DNA from 3 places in the Streptomyces sp. NPDC054975 genome. Region 3 is predicted to be linked to each of the others. Evidence: riboswitches for the same ligand, from Rfam matches in the RefSeq annotation. Region 3 holds a riboswitch; each other region holds the start of a gene.

Region 1 (5,367 bases), on a different contig from region 3:
CCGTTGGAGTGCCCGTTGGTGCCGCGGATCAGCGAACCGCGGGCGCGGACGCGGGAGTACGACAGGCCGATGCCGCCCGCGTGCTTCGAGAGGCGCGCGACCTGGTGGTACCGGTCGTAGATGGAGTCCAGCTCGTCCTGCGGGGAGTCCAGCAGGTAGCAGGAGGACATCTGAGGGTGGCGGGTGCCGGAGTTGAAGAGCGTGGGGGAGGAGGGCAGGTAGTCCAGCCGGCTCATCAGCCCGTACAGCGCGGCGACCTCGTCCAGCGCGCGGGTGGAGTCGTTCTCCGCGAGACCGCAGGCCACCCGGAGCATGAAGTGCTGCGGGGTCTCGATCACCTTGCGGGTGATCGGGTGGCGCAGGAGGTAGCGCGAGTAGAGGGTGCGCAGACCGAAGTAGCCGAAGCGGTCGTCCGCGGCGTCGTCGACGAGCGCGTCGAGGCGCTCGGCGTGCAGCGTGACGAAGTCGGCCGTGCGGTCGGCGATCAGGCCCTCGCGGTGCCCCACGGCGACCGAGGCGGAGAAGCGGACCGAGCCCTGGGAGGCGGCCTCGTCCGCGATCGTGATCGTCAGCAACCGGGCGGCGAGCCGGGAGTAGGCGGGGTCCTCGGCGATGAGACCCGCGGCCGCCTCGGTGGCCAGCTCGCGCAGCTCCGCCTCGTCCGAACCGGCGTTGCGGCCGCGCAGCGCGGCGGCGGCGACCTTGCCGGGGTCGGTGTCGGGGAGGTCGGCGGTGAGGTGGGTCAGGGTCCGCAGAAGCACGGTCCCGGGTCCGTCGCTCTCGTTACCGTCGCTCTCGATCGCTGCGGCCGGATCGGCGGGCGCGATGGTCACGTGGGGCTCTCCCTCGCTCGGCTCGGGGCCGGGCGGAGGGAGGCGGGCAGCGGCCATCCCCGTACGCAGGGCTGCGCCGCGCCGCGGCCCACTCCGCGAGGCCCGGACGTCTGTGGCACCCGGAACGGAAGGACCGGGCGCGCTGTCGGCAGGTCTTCGGACTGACCGGACGGACGAAGCCGTCAAAAGCACACCGTTGCGGGACAGTTCCGGATTCGCACCGGATTCCCCTGCGACGACAGCGAGGTCGAGCATACATGTGGGGGGCGCCGCTCGTGGCACCCCCCACATGTTGTGTCGCGTCGCGTCACAGCTCCAGGGCGTAGGTGAGCAGCGGGACTATGTCCGGTATCGGCGACCAGTCCCGTTCCGGGGTGCGTACGAATCCCATCCGCTCGTACACGCGGTGGGCGGCGGCCATTTCGGGGTCGGTCGAGAGCACGATCCGGACACAGCCGGGCAGCGCCCGGGCCCGCTCCACGCACGCCCGGACCAGTGCCTCGCCGATGCCCCGGCCGCGCGCGTCGGGGGCGACCACCAGCATCCGGAACTCGGCCTCGTCGGCCCGCGCCACGTCCGCCCAGCGCGTGCCGCCCCGCACGAAGGTGACGCCGCCGAGGATCCGGCCCGCGCCGTCGTCGGCGACGAGCACCTCGGCCTCCGCGGCCCGACCGGCGACGTCCGCGAGGACGGGCAGATAGGGGTCCTCCGCGCCGAAGAACAGCAGCCCGTCGCCCAGGTAGGTCCCCGCCGTCAGTTCGCCGAGCGTCTCGTACTCCTCGGGCCGTACCGCCCTGATCGTGATGTCCATGGCCCGAGTCTGCCCGGAGGCACGGCGAAGGGCCCGTGGATTTCCGCTCGGAAACCCCGGGCCCTTCGCGTGGTGCGCTACGGCGTCAGTGCGTGCTCGCGCCGAGCTTCGGCATCTCGGTCTCGACGCCCGGGTCGCCGGCGTCCGCCGTGTAGTCCGACGGCGAGGTCTCGTCCACGCCCTCCGGCGCCTTGACGGCCTTCAGGACGAAGGTCAGGACGACGGTGACGACGACGTTGATCACGAAGGCGGTGAGGCCGATGTAGCCGATCTCGCCGATGCCCGGGATCTCGGCGGACGAGCCGCCGAAGTGCTTCTGGGTCGGGCTGGCCACGCCGTACGCCGCCGCCGTGCCGTAGACCATGCCGACCGCCCAGCCGGCGAGCAGCGCCCAGCGGTGGAACCAGCGGGTGAACAGGCCGCCGACCAGGGCCGGGAGGGTCTGCAGGATCCAGATGCCGCCGAGCAGCTGGAAGTTGATGGCGACCGTCTTGTCCATGGTGAGGACGAAGGCCAGCGCGCCGACCTTGACCAGCAGCGACACCAGCTTGGACACCTTGGTCTCCTGCTCCGGCGTGGCGTCCGGCTTCAGGAAGTCCTTGTAGATGTTCCGGGTGAAGAGGTTGGCGGCGGCGATCGACATGATCGCGGCCGGCACCAGGGCGCCGATGCCGATGGCGGCGAAGGCCACGCCCGCGAACCAGTCCGGGAACATGGTCTCGAACAGCTGCGGGATCGCCAGCTGACCGTTGGAGACCTTGACCCCGGCGGCGATCGCCATGAAGCCGAGCAGCGCGAGCAGACCCAGCATCAGTGAGTACAGCGGCAGGATCGTGGTGTTGCGGCGGATCACGTCACGGCTGCGCGAGGAGAGCGTCGCCGTGATCGAGTGCGGGTACATGAAGAGCGCGAGCGCCGAGCCGAGCGCGAGCGTCGCGTAGCCCCACTGACCCATCTCGCCCGGCACCAGCGCGCCACGCGGCTTGTCGGTCGCCGGGTTGACCGTCGCGTACGCCTCGCCGGCCTTGGCGAAGATCTCGTCGAAGCCGCCCAGCTTGATCGGGATGTAGATGATCGCCACCGCGATGACGATGTAGATCAGGGTGTCCTTGACGAAGGCGATGAGCGCCGGGGCGCGCAGACCCGAGGAGTAGGTGTACGCGGCGAGGACACCGAAGGCGATGAGCAGCGGCAGGTCCTTGATGAACCAGTGCGTGTTCTCCCCGCCGCCCACGCCCATCACGTCCAGGACGGCCTGGATGCCGACGAGCTGGAGCGCGATGTACGGCATGGTCGCGAGGATGCCGGTGAGGGCGACCGCGAGGGACAGGCCCTTGGAGCCGAAGCGGCCGCGGACGAAGTCCGAGGTGGTGACGTACCCGTGCTTGTGCGACACCGACCAGAGGCGGGGCAGGAAGGTGAAGATCAGCGGGTAGACCAGGATCGTGTAGGGCACGGCGAAGAAGCCGGCCGCGCCTGCCGCGTAGATCGCCGCGGGGACGGCGACGAAGGTGTACGCGGTGTAGAGGTCGCCGCCCAGCAGGAACCAGGTGACCCAGGTGCCGAACGACCGCCCGCCGAGGCCCCATTCGTCGAGGCTGTTCTCGTTCTCGGCCCTGCGCCAGCGCGAGGCGAGGAAGCCCATGACCGTGACGGCCAGGAAGAAGAATATGAAGACGGCGAGTGCGACGCCGTTCACGCCGTCCTTCATCGCGACGCACCTGCCTTCCGGGCGCGCTGGTCACGCTGCCAGAGCTTGTACGCGACCATCGTCAGCGCGGTCGAGATGAGCACCCACGCCATCTGGTACCAGTAGAAGAACGGGATGCCGATGAAGGTCGGCTCGACCTTCGCGTACGAACTCACCCAGAGCATCGCCACGAACGGGGCGAACAGGCAGAGCGCCACGACGACCCGTAGGGGTGTGACGGTTGGTTGTCTTCCCTGCGACTCTTCCGACATACGGCGAACCATCCCCTCACTGATCACCTGTGTAATGCGCAGGAAATCTAGGGGACGGTTTCGCTGTATGGAACCCCCGTCCGAATAACGGACAGGGGGTGTGCGGTCTTTTGTCAGCCGTTGGGGCGCTTGAGCCTGGCAACGAACTTGTATCGATCGCCGCGGTACACCGAACGTACCCACTCGACGGGCTCGCCCTGGGCGTCCAGCGAGTGGCGGGAGAGCATCAGCATCGGCAGGCCCACGTCCGTACCGAGCAGGCCGGCCTCGCGCGGGGTGGCGAGCGAGGTCTCGATGGTCTCCTCGGCCTCGGCGAGGTGCACGTCGTACACCTCGGCGAGCGCGGTGTAGAGCGAGGTGTACTTCACCAGCGAACGGCGCAGCGCCGGGAAGCGCTTGGCCGAAAGGTGCGTGGTCTCGATCGCCATCGGCTCGCCGCTCGCCAGCCGCAGCCGCTCGATCCGCAGGACGCGCCCGCCGGGGGAGATGTCGAGCAGCCCGGCGAGGGTGTCGTCGGCGGTCACGTAGCCGATGTCGAGCAACTGGGAGGTGGGCTCCAGGCCCTGGGCGCGCATGTCCTCGGTGTAGGAGGTGAGCTGCAGCGCCTGCGAGACCTTGGGCTTGGCGACGAACGTGCCCTTGCCCTGGATCCGTTCCAGCCGGCCCTCGACGACCAGCTCCTGGAGGGCCTGGCGCACGGTGGTGCGCGAGGTGTCGAACTCGGCGGCCAGGGTGCGCTCGGGCGGGACGGGGGTGCCGGGCGGCAGGGTCTCCGTCATGTCGAGCAAATGCCGCTTCAGTCGGTAGTACTTGGGCACGCGCGCGGTGCGGGTGGCGACCCCGCCCTCTTTGTCCGTGCCGCCCGCGTCCGTGGCCATGGCCTGCCTTCCCGACTCCTGTGCTGCTGCCGTCACCGGCTCCTCCGTCTGTCGCGGCTCACATGGTGGCACGGACCGGTCACGGGTCGTCGCCCTCCCTCAGGTGTCGGTCCGATAACGGACGCGACTGCCCTTCTTATACACCCTTGACACCCCTAAAGGTCTAGGCCAAGCTCCCGGTACTGGTCTAAACCATTAAAGACCAGGTCCCAGCCCCACGAGCACTACTCGACGTATGTCTTCGCGCGGTGGGGGGGTTGCAGGCATCCCTGAGGAGGGTGGCGTGAAGCGCAAGCTCATCGCGGCGATCGGCGTCGCGGGCATCATGGTCGGCGTCGCGGCATGCGGCGGTACCGACAAGAGCGGGGACAACGCCGGCGGAGACGCCAAGGAGCTGACCGTCTGGCTGACGGTCGACGCCCAGAACAACTGGCCCGAGCTGGTCAAGGCCGCCGACGACGCGGTGACGAAGAAGCACCCGGGCATCACGATCAAGCACGAGTACTACGGCTGGCCGGACAAGAACACCAAGCTCGACGCGGTGCTCGCCACGGACAAGGCCCCGGACGTTGTCGAGATGGGCAACTCCGAGATGATCAGCTACATGGCCAAGGGTGCCTTCGCCGAGGTCGACGCCTCGAAGTTCGAGAACTCGGACAAGTGGCTCGACGCCCTCAAGGACTCGGTCACCTACAACGGCAAGACCTACGGCGTCCCCTACTACGCCGGTGGCCGCGTGGGCACCTGGCGCAAGGACATCGCCGCCGAGGCGGGCGTCAAGGCCGCCCCGAAGACCTGGACCGAGCTGACCGCCGCGCTCGACGCCATCCAGAAGAAGAAGGGCGACAAGTTCAGCGCCTGGTACCAGCCGTCGCCCGACTGG
Region 2 (5,367 bases), on a different contig from region 3:
CGGCTCGCGTCACGCATGGGCATGCGGCCGGACGTCAAGCGGATCCCCGTCTTCGGTCTCGGATGCGTGGCGGGAGCCGCCGGTCTCGCCCGGCTCCACGACTACCTGCGCGGCCATCGCGGCGACGTGGCCGTGCTGCTCAGCGTGGAACTGTGCTCGCTCACCCTGCAGCAGCGCGACGACTCACCGGCCAACCTCGTCGCCGGTGCCCTCTTCGGCGACGGCGCGGCGGCGGTCGTCGCGCACACCGCTCACGCGGACGACCGCCGGCCCGGCCGGCCGACGGTGGTGGCCACCCGCAGCCTCCTCTACCCGGACACCGAGCACCTGCTGGGCTGGGCGATCGGGGCGGGAGGGTTCCGCCCGGTGGTGGACGCGGGCATCCCCGACGTCGTCACGGCCCGGATCGGGCCGGACCTCCGGGCCTTCCTCACCGCCCATGGCCTGGTCCCCGACGACATCGGGGTCTGGCTCTGCCATCCCGGGGGCCCGCGGATCCTCACGGCCGTGGCCCACACCTTGGACCTCCCGGAGAGAGCCCTCGACTCCGCCCGCCGGGCCTTGGCCGCCTCGGGGAACATGTCCTCCGCCTCGGTGCTGCGGATCCTGGAGGACGTCACCACCGGCCACCCTCCGCCGCCGGGTTCGTGGGGGCTGATGATGGCGATGGGCCCCGGCTTCTGTGTCGAGTTCGTCCTGCTGCGCTGGTGAGGAAGCCCCGATCATGCTCTGGTACACCCTGCTCCTGGCGGCCGTCGCCGCGGAACGCCTCGTCGAACTCGTCGTCGCGCGACGCAACGCGGCCTGGACCTTCGCCCGTCTCGGAGTCGAGTACGGCCGTGGTCACTACCCGGTCATGGTGGCCCTGCACACGGCTCTCCTCGCGAGCTGTCTGATCGAGCCCTGGCTGACGGACCGGCCGTTCCTGCCGCTTCTCGGCTGGACCATGGTGGCCGTCGTCGTCCTGGCCCAGGCGCTGCGCTGGTGGTGCGTCATGACCCTGGGGCCGTACTGGAACACGCGTGTCATCGTCGTCCCGGGCGCGCGTCTCGTGCAGGCCGGGCCCTACCGCTTCGCGCGCCACCCGAACTACGTCGCGGTCGTCGCCGAGATCGCGGCGCTGCCCCTGGTGCACTCCGCGTGGCTGACCGCCGTCGTGTTCACCGTGGCCAACGCCCTGTTGCTCGCCGTCCGCGTCCGGTGCGAGAACGCCGCCCTGGGCCGGGCGATCGCGGCGTGACCCGCACGCACGACCTGCTGATCGCGGGCGGCGGTCCGGCGGGACTGGCCACCGCGCTCCACGCCGTGCGGGCGGGGTTCGACGTCGTGGTGGCGGAACCGCGCGCGATGCCCGTCGACAAGGCCTGCGGGGAGGGGCTGATGCCCGGGGCCGTCAGGGAACTGCGCGCGTTGGGACTGGACGTGCCCGGCCGGCCGATCGCCGGCATCCGTTACCGGCAGGGCCCGCACCACGCCCAGGCCGAGTTCCGGCACGGCTCCGGCCTGGGAGTGCGGCGCACCGCCCTGCACGCAGCCCTGCACACGGCCGTCCTCGCCGCCGGAGTTCCCGTCCTGCCGCTGCGCGTGCGGGACGTGCGCCAGGACGCCGAGGGCGTCCTGGACAGCGCCACGGGAGTGCGCGCCGACTGGCTGGTCGCCGCCGACGGGCTGCACTCGCCGGTGCGGCGTTCGCTCGGCCTCGGGGTGCCCGACGCGGGCACCCCGCGTTACGGGCTCCGCCGGCACTACGCCGTGGCGCCGCCTTCCCCGTACGTCGAGGTCCATTGGGGGCCTTACGGTGAGGCGTACGTGACCCCGCTCGGACCACAGCTCCTGGGCGTCGCGCTCCTGACCTCCCGTCGCGCCCCGTTCGACGAGCAGCTGACCGGCTTTCCCGAACTCGCCGCCACACTGCCCCGGCAGGCCGCGGTCGGCGATGTGCGCGGTGCGGGTCCCCTCCGCCAGAAGGTACGTACACGCGTCCACGGGCGCGTCCTGCTCGTGGGCGACGCCGCCGGATACGTCGACGCGCTGACCGGCGAGGGTGTCTCCCTGGCTCTCGCCGGTGCCAGGGTGCTGATCGACCAGCTGCGCCGCGGCTCGCCCGGGGCGTACGAGGCCGCGTGGCAGCAAGCGACCTTCCGGCACAGGCTGCTGACCGACTGCCTGGTGCGGGCTCGCCAACAGCCCTGGCTGGCAGAGAGGATCGTGCCGGCCGCGGCCCGGCTTCCCTTCGTCTTCACCCTCGCGGTGAACGCTCTCGCCTGATGGCGGCGCACCGCCGGGAGCGCGATAAGCTGCCAACGCCCCGCGGGGGAAGTCCGGTCGAAGTCCGGCGCTGACCCGCAACGGTAGGCGGAGTGACGAACCTGTACGCAGGTCCGCGCACCCGTGAGCCCGATTACCCGCGGCGGTGAAGGCTCCTGACAGCTCGCCGTGGACTGCGAGAGGGCGCTGCGCCGGACGTACCGCGTCGTCGGCTGCTCCCTGACGTGTGGCACGGCCCAAGGCGAAGGCGACCCGCCGTGGCCCTACCCGTCGAACAGAGCGGCATCGCCGCGCCGCCGGACGCCCCTCGCACGGGAACCGGGCCTGCCCCGCCACGGCGCGTCCCCCTGCCGCCTCTTCTCGTCGCCCTGTGCGCCGCGCTGGTGCTCTCCCTCGCCTGCGGGGCGGGGATCGGGGCTTCGGGTCTCTCCTGGGGCGAGGTGCTCCATCACCTCCGGGCCGGGCTGACGGGTGGAGCGATCACCCCCGACGAGGTGTCGGCGTACACCATCGTCTGGGAACTGCGCTTCCCACGCGCCCTGTTGGCCGCGGTCGTCGGCGCGGGACTCTCGGCCGTCGGGGTCGCCGTGCAGGCGATGGTCCGCAACGCGCTCGCCGATCCGTTCGTCCTCGGCATCTCGTCGGGCGCCGCTGTCGGAGCCAACGCCGTCCTGCTCTTCGGCGCGCTGGGCGCGCTCGGCATCTGGGCGCTGTCCACGGCCGCGTTCCTCTCCGCGCTCCTCGCCATGGTGCTGGTGTACGCGATCGCCCGCACCGCTCGCGGTCTGACCCCGATGCGGCTGGTCCTCACGGGCAGCGCGATGTACTACGGCTTCTCGGCCGTCACCACGTTCATGGTCTTCGCGGCCGAGCACGGCGAGGCCGCCCGCTCCGCGATGATGTGGATGCTCGGCAGCCTCGGCGGGGCCGACTGGGCCTCCCTGCCCATCGCCGCGGGCGCCGTGCTCGCCGGCCTCGTCCGCCTCGCGCTGTCGGCACGCCGACTGAACGCGCTCGCCATGGGCGACGAGACGGCGGCCGCCCTGGGCGTGGACGCGGGGTGGCTGCGCAAGGAGCTCTTCGTGGTCTCCGCGGCCGTCACCGGCGCCGTGGTCGCCGTCAGCGGTGCCATCGGCTTCGTCGGGCTGATGGTTCCCCACGGCGTACGCATGCTGGTCGGCGCCGACCACCGGCGGGTGCTGGCCGTCGCACCTCTCGTGGGCGCGGTGCTGATGATCTGGGTGGACATCCTCTCCCGCGTCGTGATGGCACCGACGGAACTTCCCGTGGGCGTGCTCACCGCGGTGATCGGCGTGCCGTGCTTCGTCCTGCTGATGAGACACCGGTCGTACAGCTTCGGAGGCTCCTGATGAGGATCGACATCGACGACCTGACCGTGGCGCTCGCGGGCGCGAAGCTCGTGGAGGACGTCACTCTGCGGGCGGGCGAAGGCGAGCTCGTCGGGCTGGTCGGACCCAACGGCAGCGGGAAGTCCAGCCTGCTGCGGTGCGTCTACCGGGCGCTGCGCCCGACGGCCGGCACGGTCCGGCTGGACGGGCAGGATCTGCACGCCATGAGCGCGCGGGAGGGCGCCCGGCGCCTGGCCGCCCTTCCCCAGGAGTCCGTCGCCGAGTTCGACTTCACGGTCACCGAGGTCGTGGCGATGGGGCGGTTGCCGCACCAGAGCGCGGCCGCCCGCACCACGGCCGAGGACCGGCAGACGTGCGAGGCCGCGTTGGCACGGGTCGGCGCAGGCCACCTCGCCGACCGCGGCTTCCTCACGCTCTCGGGCGGGGAGAAGCAACGGGTCCTGATCGCCCGCGCCCTGGCCCAGCAACCGCAGGTGCTCGTCCTCGACGAACCCACCAACCACCTCGACATCGCCCAGCAGTTGGAGGTGCTGTCCCTGGTACGGGACAGCCGGATCACGGTGCTCACCGCACTCCACGACCTCAACCTCGCCGCCGTCCACTGCGACCTGCTGTACGTGATCCAGCGCGGCCGGATCGTCGCCTCCGGCGCTCCGCACGAGGTACTGACACCCGAACTGCTGGCCGGGGTCTTCGGCGTACGGGCGCACCGCGTGCCGCACCCCGAATCCGGGGCCCCGCAACTGCTCTTCGACCGTCTCCCGCCCGCCCTTCCCACCTCGTGAGGAACACGTCATGCGCTCTCTTCCACGCCCCGCCACCCTCCTGCTCGCCACGGCTCTCGCGCTCAGCGGCTGCGGTGCCGAGGTCACCTCGCAGGGCAGCGGGGAGGGCGCGGCCAAGGCAGCCGGCCACTACCCCGTGACCATCGACAACTGCGGCGAGAAGAAGACCTACGACGCCGCACCCAAGCGGGTGGTCACCAATGACGTCGGCATCACGGAGATCATGTTCGCGCTCGGCCTGGAGGACCGCATGGCGGGCTACGTCATGCCCGACGACAAGGGAGATCTCGACTCCGTCCCCTGGAAGGACGCCTACGGGAAGACCACCTGGCTGTCGAAGAAGACGATCAACAAGGAGCTGGTCCTCGACTCCCGCGCCGACCTGGTCTTCGCGGGCTGGAACTACGGCTTCAACGAGGGGGAGGGGTTCACCCCCGCGGAGCTGAAGAGTGTGGGCGTCGGCTCGTACGTGCTGACCGAGTCGTGCCGCAACGGGCGCGGCACGGCACGGGGCGTGATGCCGCCGCTCGAGGCGCTGTACGTGGATCTGCGCAACCTGGGGAGGCTCTTCGATGTCGAGGACCGCGCCGAAGCCCTCGTCGCGACCTTCCAGAAGCAGGTGGCCGAAGCGCAGGCGAAGGCCCCGAAGGGCGCCGACCGGCCGCGTGTCTTCCTCTACGACGCCGGCCGCGACAGGCCCCTGACGTCCGGCGCCTACGCGGGGCCGCACGACATCATCACCAAGGCGGGGGGCGACCACGTCATGAAGGACCTCAAGGACAGCTGGACGACGGTCGGTTGGGAGACCGTCGTCGAGCGGGACCCCGAGGTCATCGTCATCAACGACTACGGTGACGTCAGCGCGGAGCAGAAGCGGCAGTTCCTGAAGTCCTACCCGCCGCTCGCGGGCGTTTCGGCGATCAAGAACGACCGCATCGTCGTCC
Region 3 (5,367 bases):
GGTCGACAGCGGGGCCGGGGTGCTGTTCGTCGTCAAGAACTACACCGGTGACGTGCTCAACTTCGAGATGGCGGCCGAGCTCGCCGAGGACGAGGGCATCCAGGTCGCCAAGGTGCTGGTCGACGACGACGTGGCGGTGACGGACAGCCTGTACACGGCCGGGCGGCGGGGCACGGGGGCGACGCTCTTCGTGGAGAAGATCGCGGGAGCCGCCGCCGAGGAGGGGGCGCCGCTGGAGCGGGTGGAGGCGATCGCGCGGCGGGTGAACGAGCGGTCGCGGAGTCTCGGCGTGGCACTGAGCGCGTGCACCACGCCCGCGAAGGGCAGCCCCACCTTCGACCTCCCGGAAGGTGAGCTTGAGTTGGGGGTCGGAATCCATGGCGAGCCGGGGCGGGAGCGGCGCGCGATGATGACCTCGCGCGAGATCGCGGACTTCGCCGTCGACGCCGTACTGGAAGACCTGCGGCCGTCCGGGCCGGTCCTCGCCCTGGTGAACGGGATGGGGGCCACGCCCCTGCTCGAACTCTACGGATTCAACGCCGAGGTGCAGCGGGTGCTGACCGAGCGCGGGGTGCCCGTCGCCCGCACGCTCGTCGGGAACTACGTCACCTCGCTGGACATGGCAGGCTGCTCGGTGACGCTCTGCGAGGCCGACGAGGAGATGCTGCGGCTCTGGGACGCGCCCGTGCAGACGGCCGCGCTGCGCTGGGGCCGGTGAGAGAGGGATGTCCGAAGTGAACGAGCTCGACGCCGCGTTCTTCCGCCGCTGGCTGGCCACGGCAACGGCCGCCGTCGACCGTGAGGCCGAGCACCTCACGGAACTCGACTCGGCGATCGGCGACGCGGACCACGGCGCCAACCTGAAGCGGGGGTTCGCCGCCGTGACGGAGGTGCTGGACAAGGAGCCGCCCGCGACGCCGGGAGCCGTACTCACCGTCGCCGGACGGCAGTTGATCTCCACCGTGGGCGGCGCGTCCGGCCCGCTGTACGGGACGCTGCTGCGCCGCACCGGCAAGGCACTCGGCGAGGCGGAGTCCGTGACGCGGCAGGACCTGGCGTCGGCGCTGGCCGCCGGGGTCGAGGCCGTCGGCCGGCTCGGCGGGGCCCAGGTCGGCGACAAGACGATGCTGGACGCGCTCGTGCCCGCGGCGGAGGCGCTCGGCGACTCCTTCGCCGCCGCCCGGGACGCGGCCGAGCGCGGCGCCCTCGCGACCGTACCCCTCCAGGCACGCAAGGGCAGGGCGAGCTATCTGGGTGAGCGTTCCATCGGGCACCAGGACCCCGGCGCGACGTCGTCGGCGCTGCTGATCGCCGCGCTCGCGGAGGTGGCCGCCGCATGACCGGCCAGGTGGGCATCGTGCTGGTCTCGCACAGCGCGGCCGTGGCCGACGCCGTCGCCGCCCTGGCCCAGGGGCTCGCGGGCGGCGGGGCGACCGCGCCGGTCGCCGCCGCCGGAGGCGCTCCCGACGGGGGTCTGGGCACCAGCTCCGAGCGGATCGTGGAAGCAGCGAAGGCGGTCGACGGCGGTGCCGGGGTGGCCCTCCTCGTCGACCTCGGCAGCGCCGTCCTGACGGTCAAGGCGCTCCTCGCCGAGGGTGACGAACTGCCGGAGGGGGCGCGCCTCGTGGACGCCCCGTTCGTCGAGGGCGCGGTCGCCGCGCTCGTCACGGCGAGCGCCGGCGGGGACCTGGACGCGGTGACGGCAGCGGCGCAGGAGGCGTACACGTACCGGAAGGAGTGAGCGCGCACGAGAGGGGACGGGGGCGGGCGGGGGGCGCGCGGGAGATCCGTCACACACCGTCCGGGAGCGCACCCGTGTTGTGATGTAGCTGGTCAACCCACTAATGTCACAGCGCCTTGGTGTACGGGAAACCGGTGCGGTACCGGTGCGGCCCTCGCCACTGTGATCGGGAAGTCCGGCTCCATCCCCCTGGGGGGAAGCCACTGGACCGCCGCGGGAGACCGCGGCGGTGTGGGAAGGCGGAGCCGCGGCGGCATGACCCGTCAGCCAGGAGACCGGCCAAGGTGCGTTGTCCATCCACGAGGTGCTGGAGAGGGTCTCCCAACCATGCATATAGCCGAGGGGTATCTGCCCCCTGTGCACGCGGCCGCCTGGGGCGTCGCGTCCGCTCCCTTCGTCGTCCACGGCGTCCGCGCGCTGACCCGCGAGGTCAAGGCCAACCCCGAGTCCACCCTGCTGCTGGGCGCGTCCGGCGCGTTCACGTTCGTCCTGTCCGCTCTCAAGATCCCGTCCGTGACGGGCAGTTGCTCGCACCCGACCGGTACGGGCCTGGGCGCGATCCTGTTCCGTCCGCCGGTGATGGCGGTCCTCGGCACGATCACGCTGCTGTTCCAGGCGCTGCTGCTCGCGCACGGCGGGCTCACCACGCTCGGCGCCAATGTGTTCTCGATGGCGATCGTCGGGCCGTGGGCCGGATTCGGTACGTACTGGCTGCTGCGCCGCTTCGACGTGCCGCTCATGGTGAGTGTGTTCTTCGGCGCGTTCGTCGCCGACCTGTCGACGTACTGCGTGACCAGCGTCCAGCTCGCGCTGGCCTTCCCCGACCCGGGCAGCGGTGTGGCCGGGGCGCTCGCCAAGTTCGGCGGGATCTTCGCCGTGACGCAGCTGCCGCTCGCGGTCAGCGAGGGTCTGCTGACCGTGCTCGTCATGCGGCTGCTCACCCAGTCCAGCAAGGGGGATCTGACCCGGCTCGGGATTCTGCTCCCGTCCCGTAAGAAGGCCGACACCGCGGAGGCGAGCGCCCGATGAGCCGGAACGCGAAGATCAACTCCCTGATTCTGCTCGTCGTCGCGGCTCTGGCGGTGCTGCCGCTGGTCCTGGGCCTCGGCGACCACAAGGAGGAACCGTTCACCGGAGCCGACGGCGAGGCGGAGGCGGCGATCACGGAGATCGCTCCCGACTACGAACCGTGGTTCAGCCCGCTCTACGAGCCCGCCTCCGGTGAGATCGAGTCGGCCCTCTTCGCCCTTCAGGCGGCACTCGGCGCCGGCGTGCTGGCGTACTACTTCGGCGTGCACAGGGGCCGCAAGCAGGGCGAGGCCCGGGCCGAGGCGAAGGCGCTGCAGTCGGCGTCGGACGACACGTAACCGCCGGTGCTGCCGATCGACGCGGCGGCGCACAGCAGTCGCTGGCGCCGCCGTCATCCGTGCGAGAAGGCCGTGCTCGGCTTCGGCCTGACGCTGTGCGCGGTCTGTCTGCCGCCGTGGCCCGGTGCCGTTCTGGTCGCGGCGGCCACCCTGGTCGTCCTTCTCGGTCCGGCGGGGGTGCCGGGGCGTCAGCTGTGGCGCGCGTTCCGTATCCCACTGGGCTTCTGTGTGACCGGGGCGATCCCGCTGCTGTTCGAGGTGGGAGGGGACCGGGGACTCGTCGTGCTCGCGCAGGACGGGCCGGTCCACGCCGGTGAGCTGCTGCTGCGGACGTCGTCCGCGTCCCTGGGCGTGCTGCTGTTCGCCTTCACCACGCCCGTGTCCGATGTCCTGCCGCGCCTGGTGCGGGCCGGGGTCCCGGCGCCCGTGGTGGATGTGGCGTTGGTGATGTACCGGATCAGCTTTCTTCTTCTGGATGCGATATCCAAAATCCGACAGGCGCAGGCGGCCCGGCTGGGGCTGACCACGCGGGCGGCGACCTGGCGTTCGCTCGCCGGGCTCGGCGCCACGGCGTTCGTCCGCGCCTTCGACCGGGCGCAGCGTCTGCAGACCGGGCTGGCGGGGCGGGGGTACGACGGGACGCTGCGGGTCCTGGTGCCCGAGGCCGCGATCTCGGGCCGCTTCCTCGCCTCGACGGCGGGCCTGCTCGCCGGGCTCGTCGCCCTCACTCTCGTACTGGAAAGGTCCCTGCCGTGAGCCCCGCACCCCCTGTCGTGGAACTGCTGAAGGCCACGTTCGCCTACGAGGACGGGCCGGTGGTCCTGGACGGCATCGACTTCGCCGTCCCGGAGGGCCGGGCGCTGGCCCTGCTCGGCCGCAACGGCGGCGGCAAGACGACGCTGCTGCGGCTGCTCAGCGGGGGCCTGCGCTGCGACAGCGGGGTCCTGCGGCTCGACGGCACGGAGGTGTCGTACGACCGGAAGGGGCTGACCCGTCTGCGGACGACCGTGCAGCTGGTCGTCCAGGACCCGGACGACCAGCTGTTCGCGGCGTCGGTCGGGCAGGACGTGTCGTTCGGGCCGATGAACCTGGGTCTGCCGGAGGAGGAGGTACGACTCCGGGTCCGCGAGGCCCTTGAGGCGCTGGACATCGTCGCGCTGGAGGACCGGCCGACGCATCTGCTGTCGTACGGCCAGCGGAAGCGGGCGGCGATCGCCGGGGCGGTGGCGATGCGCCCCCGGGTCCTCATCATGGACGAGCCGACGGCGGGGCTCGACCCGCACGGCCAGGAGCGCCTTCTTGAGGTGCTCGGCCGGTTGCGGGACGCGGGCACGACGGTCGTGATGGCGACCCACGACGTCGACCTGGCCCTGCGCTGGGCGGACGAGGCGGCGGTTCTCACCCCGGACGGGCTGCGGACGGGACCGATCGAGACCCTGCTCGCCGACGACGCCCTCCTCGACGCGGCCCGCCTGCGCCGCCCCTGGGGCATGGCGGTGACCCGCCTCCTACGCGCCCACGGCCTCCTCGCCCCAGAGACGCCCGGCCCACGCACCGCGGAGGACCTGACGGCGTGGACTGCCCACTCCCGCCAGGGGCAGACCTGATGGCCCCGGGGGGCGGGCTCACTGCTTGTCAGCTGGTTCAAGCCGCTCGGTCGGTCCGGCGAAGGCCAGAAACAAGGAACGGGAACTGAGCAGCCACACTCCGTCGACCTTGACGAACGTGTCCTCATAGTGGCCCACCTGTGTAGGGGCCCGTGGGGGCACGAAGCCGTCCGTGTATCCATCGACACGGTAGGTCGTGAAGTAAGTGGTCGCCGTCGCTGTGGCCTCGGAGGTGACGGTGACCAGGATGTTCGTGCATATCCGGCGCGAGAGCCGGTCCGCGGGCCGACCGGCGAAATACGACCGCAGCGCGTCACGGCCCTGAATCCGGCGGTCACCTTCCGCCCACTCCCAGACCCCGTCATCCGTGAACAGTTCAGCCACCTCACCCGGATTGCCGAGGTCCAGCTTGTGGACGAACTCGACGATGAGGCGCTCGCAAGCTCGCTCAGCAACCAGACGGTCCGTGGGATCAAGGGCTTCCGCAGTCATCCACCTGTCCTATCAGCGTGGCCAGAGGCACCGCGACAGCTTTCTGATCTGACGCGCGCACACACGCAGTGACCGGTCCGTCGAACGACGACGCACCCGCCCCCTCAGGCACCCCCCGCCCGCACGGCAGGCCCGGCGGTGCTTCGCAACGTCGCGCAGA

Evidence for each region. Region 3 has a riboswitch for cobalamin ahead of ACWF79_RS15240 (energy-coupling factor ABC transporter permease). Riboswitches for the same ligand answer to the same signal wherever they lie in the genome.
Region 1: it holds a riboswitch for cobalamin, as region 3 does, so the genes downstream of both, ACWF79_RS33000 (ribonucleoside-diphosphate reductase subunit alpha) here and ACWF79_RS15240 (energy-coupling factor ABC transporter permease) in region 3, are expected to answer to the same signal.
Region 2: it holds a riboswitch for cobalamin, as region 3 does, so the genes downstream of both, ACWF79_RS13045 (FecCD family ABC transporter permease) here and ACWF79_RS15240 (energy-coupling factor ABC transporter permease) in region 3, are expected to answer to the same signal.

The regions. Positions count from the first base shown of each region.
Region 1 is NZ_JBSGWV010000074.1:4,183-9,549, reverse strand. It holds gene ACWF79_RS33000 (ribonucleoside-diphosphate reductase subunit alpha) at 1-833, opposite strand, end outside; cobalamin riboswitch at 964-1,088, opposite strand; gene ACWF79_RS32995 (GNAT family N-acetyltransferase) at 1,141-1,644, opposite strand; gene mctP (monocarboxylate uptake permease MctP) at 1,730-3,355, opposite strand; gene ACWF79_RS32985 (DUF3311 domain-containing protein) at 3,352-3,606, opposite strand; gene ACWF79_RS32980 (GntR family transcriptional regulator) at 3,720-4,484, opposite strand; gene ACWF79_RS32975 (extracellular solute-binding protein) at 4,768-5,367, shown strand, end outside.
Region 2 is NZ_JBSGWV010000010.1:42,868-48,234, reverse strand. It holds gene ACWF79_RS13060 (type III polyketide synthase) at 1-711, shown strand, start outside; gene ACWF79_RS13055 (isoprenylcysteine carboxyl methyltransferase family protein) at 725-1,240, shown strand; gene ACWF79_RS13050 (NAD(P)/FAD-dependent oxidoreductase) at 1,237-2,268, shown strand; cobalamin riboswitch at 2,292-2,428, shown strand; gene ACWF79_RS13045 (FecCD family ABC transporter permease) at 2,526-3,638, shown strand; gene ACWF79_RS13040 (ABC transporter ATP-binding protein) at 3,638-4,423, shown strand; gene ACWF79_RS13035 (ABC transporter substrate-binding protein) at 4,434-5,367, shown strand, end outside.
Region 3 is NZ_JBSGWV010000013.1:37,444-42,810, forward strand. It holds gene dhaK (dihydroxyacetone kinase subunit DhaK) at 1-718, shown strand, start outside; gene dhaL (dihydroxyacetone kinase subunit DhaL) at 726-1,340, shown strand; gene ACWF79_RS15235 (PTS-dependent dihydroxyacetone kinase phosphotransferase subunit DhaM) at 1,337-1,741, shown strand; cobalamin riboswitch at 1,842-2,039, shown strand; gene ACWF79_RS15240 (energy-coupling factor ABC transporter permease) at 2,069-2,770, shown strand; gene ACWF79_RS15245 (energy-coupling factor ABC transporter substrate-binding protein) at 2,767-3,108, shown strand; gene cbiQ (cobalt ECF transporter T component CbiQ) at 3,115-3,864, shown strand; gene ACWF79_RS15255 (ATP-binding cassette domain-containing protein) at 3,861-4,715, shown strand; gene ACWF79_RS15260 (nuclear transport factor 2 family protein) at 4,734-5,207, opposite strand.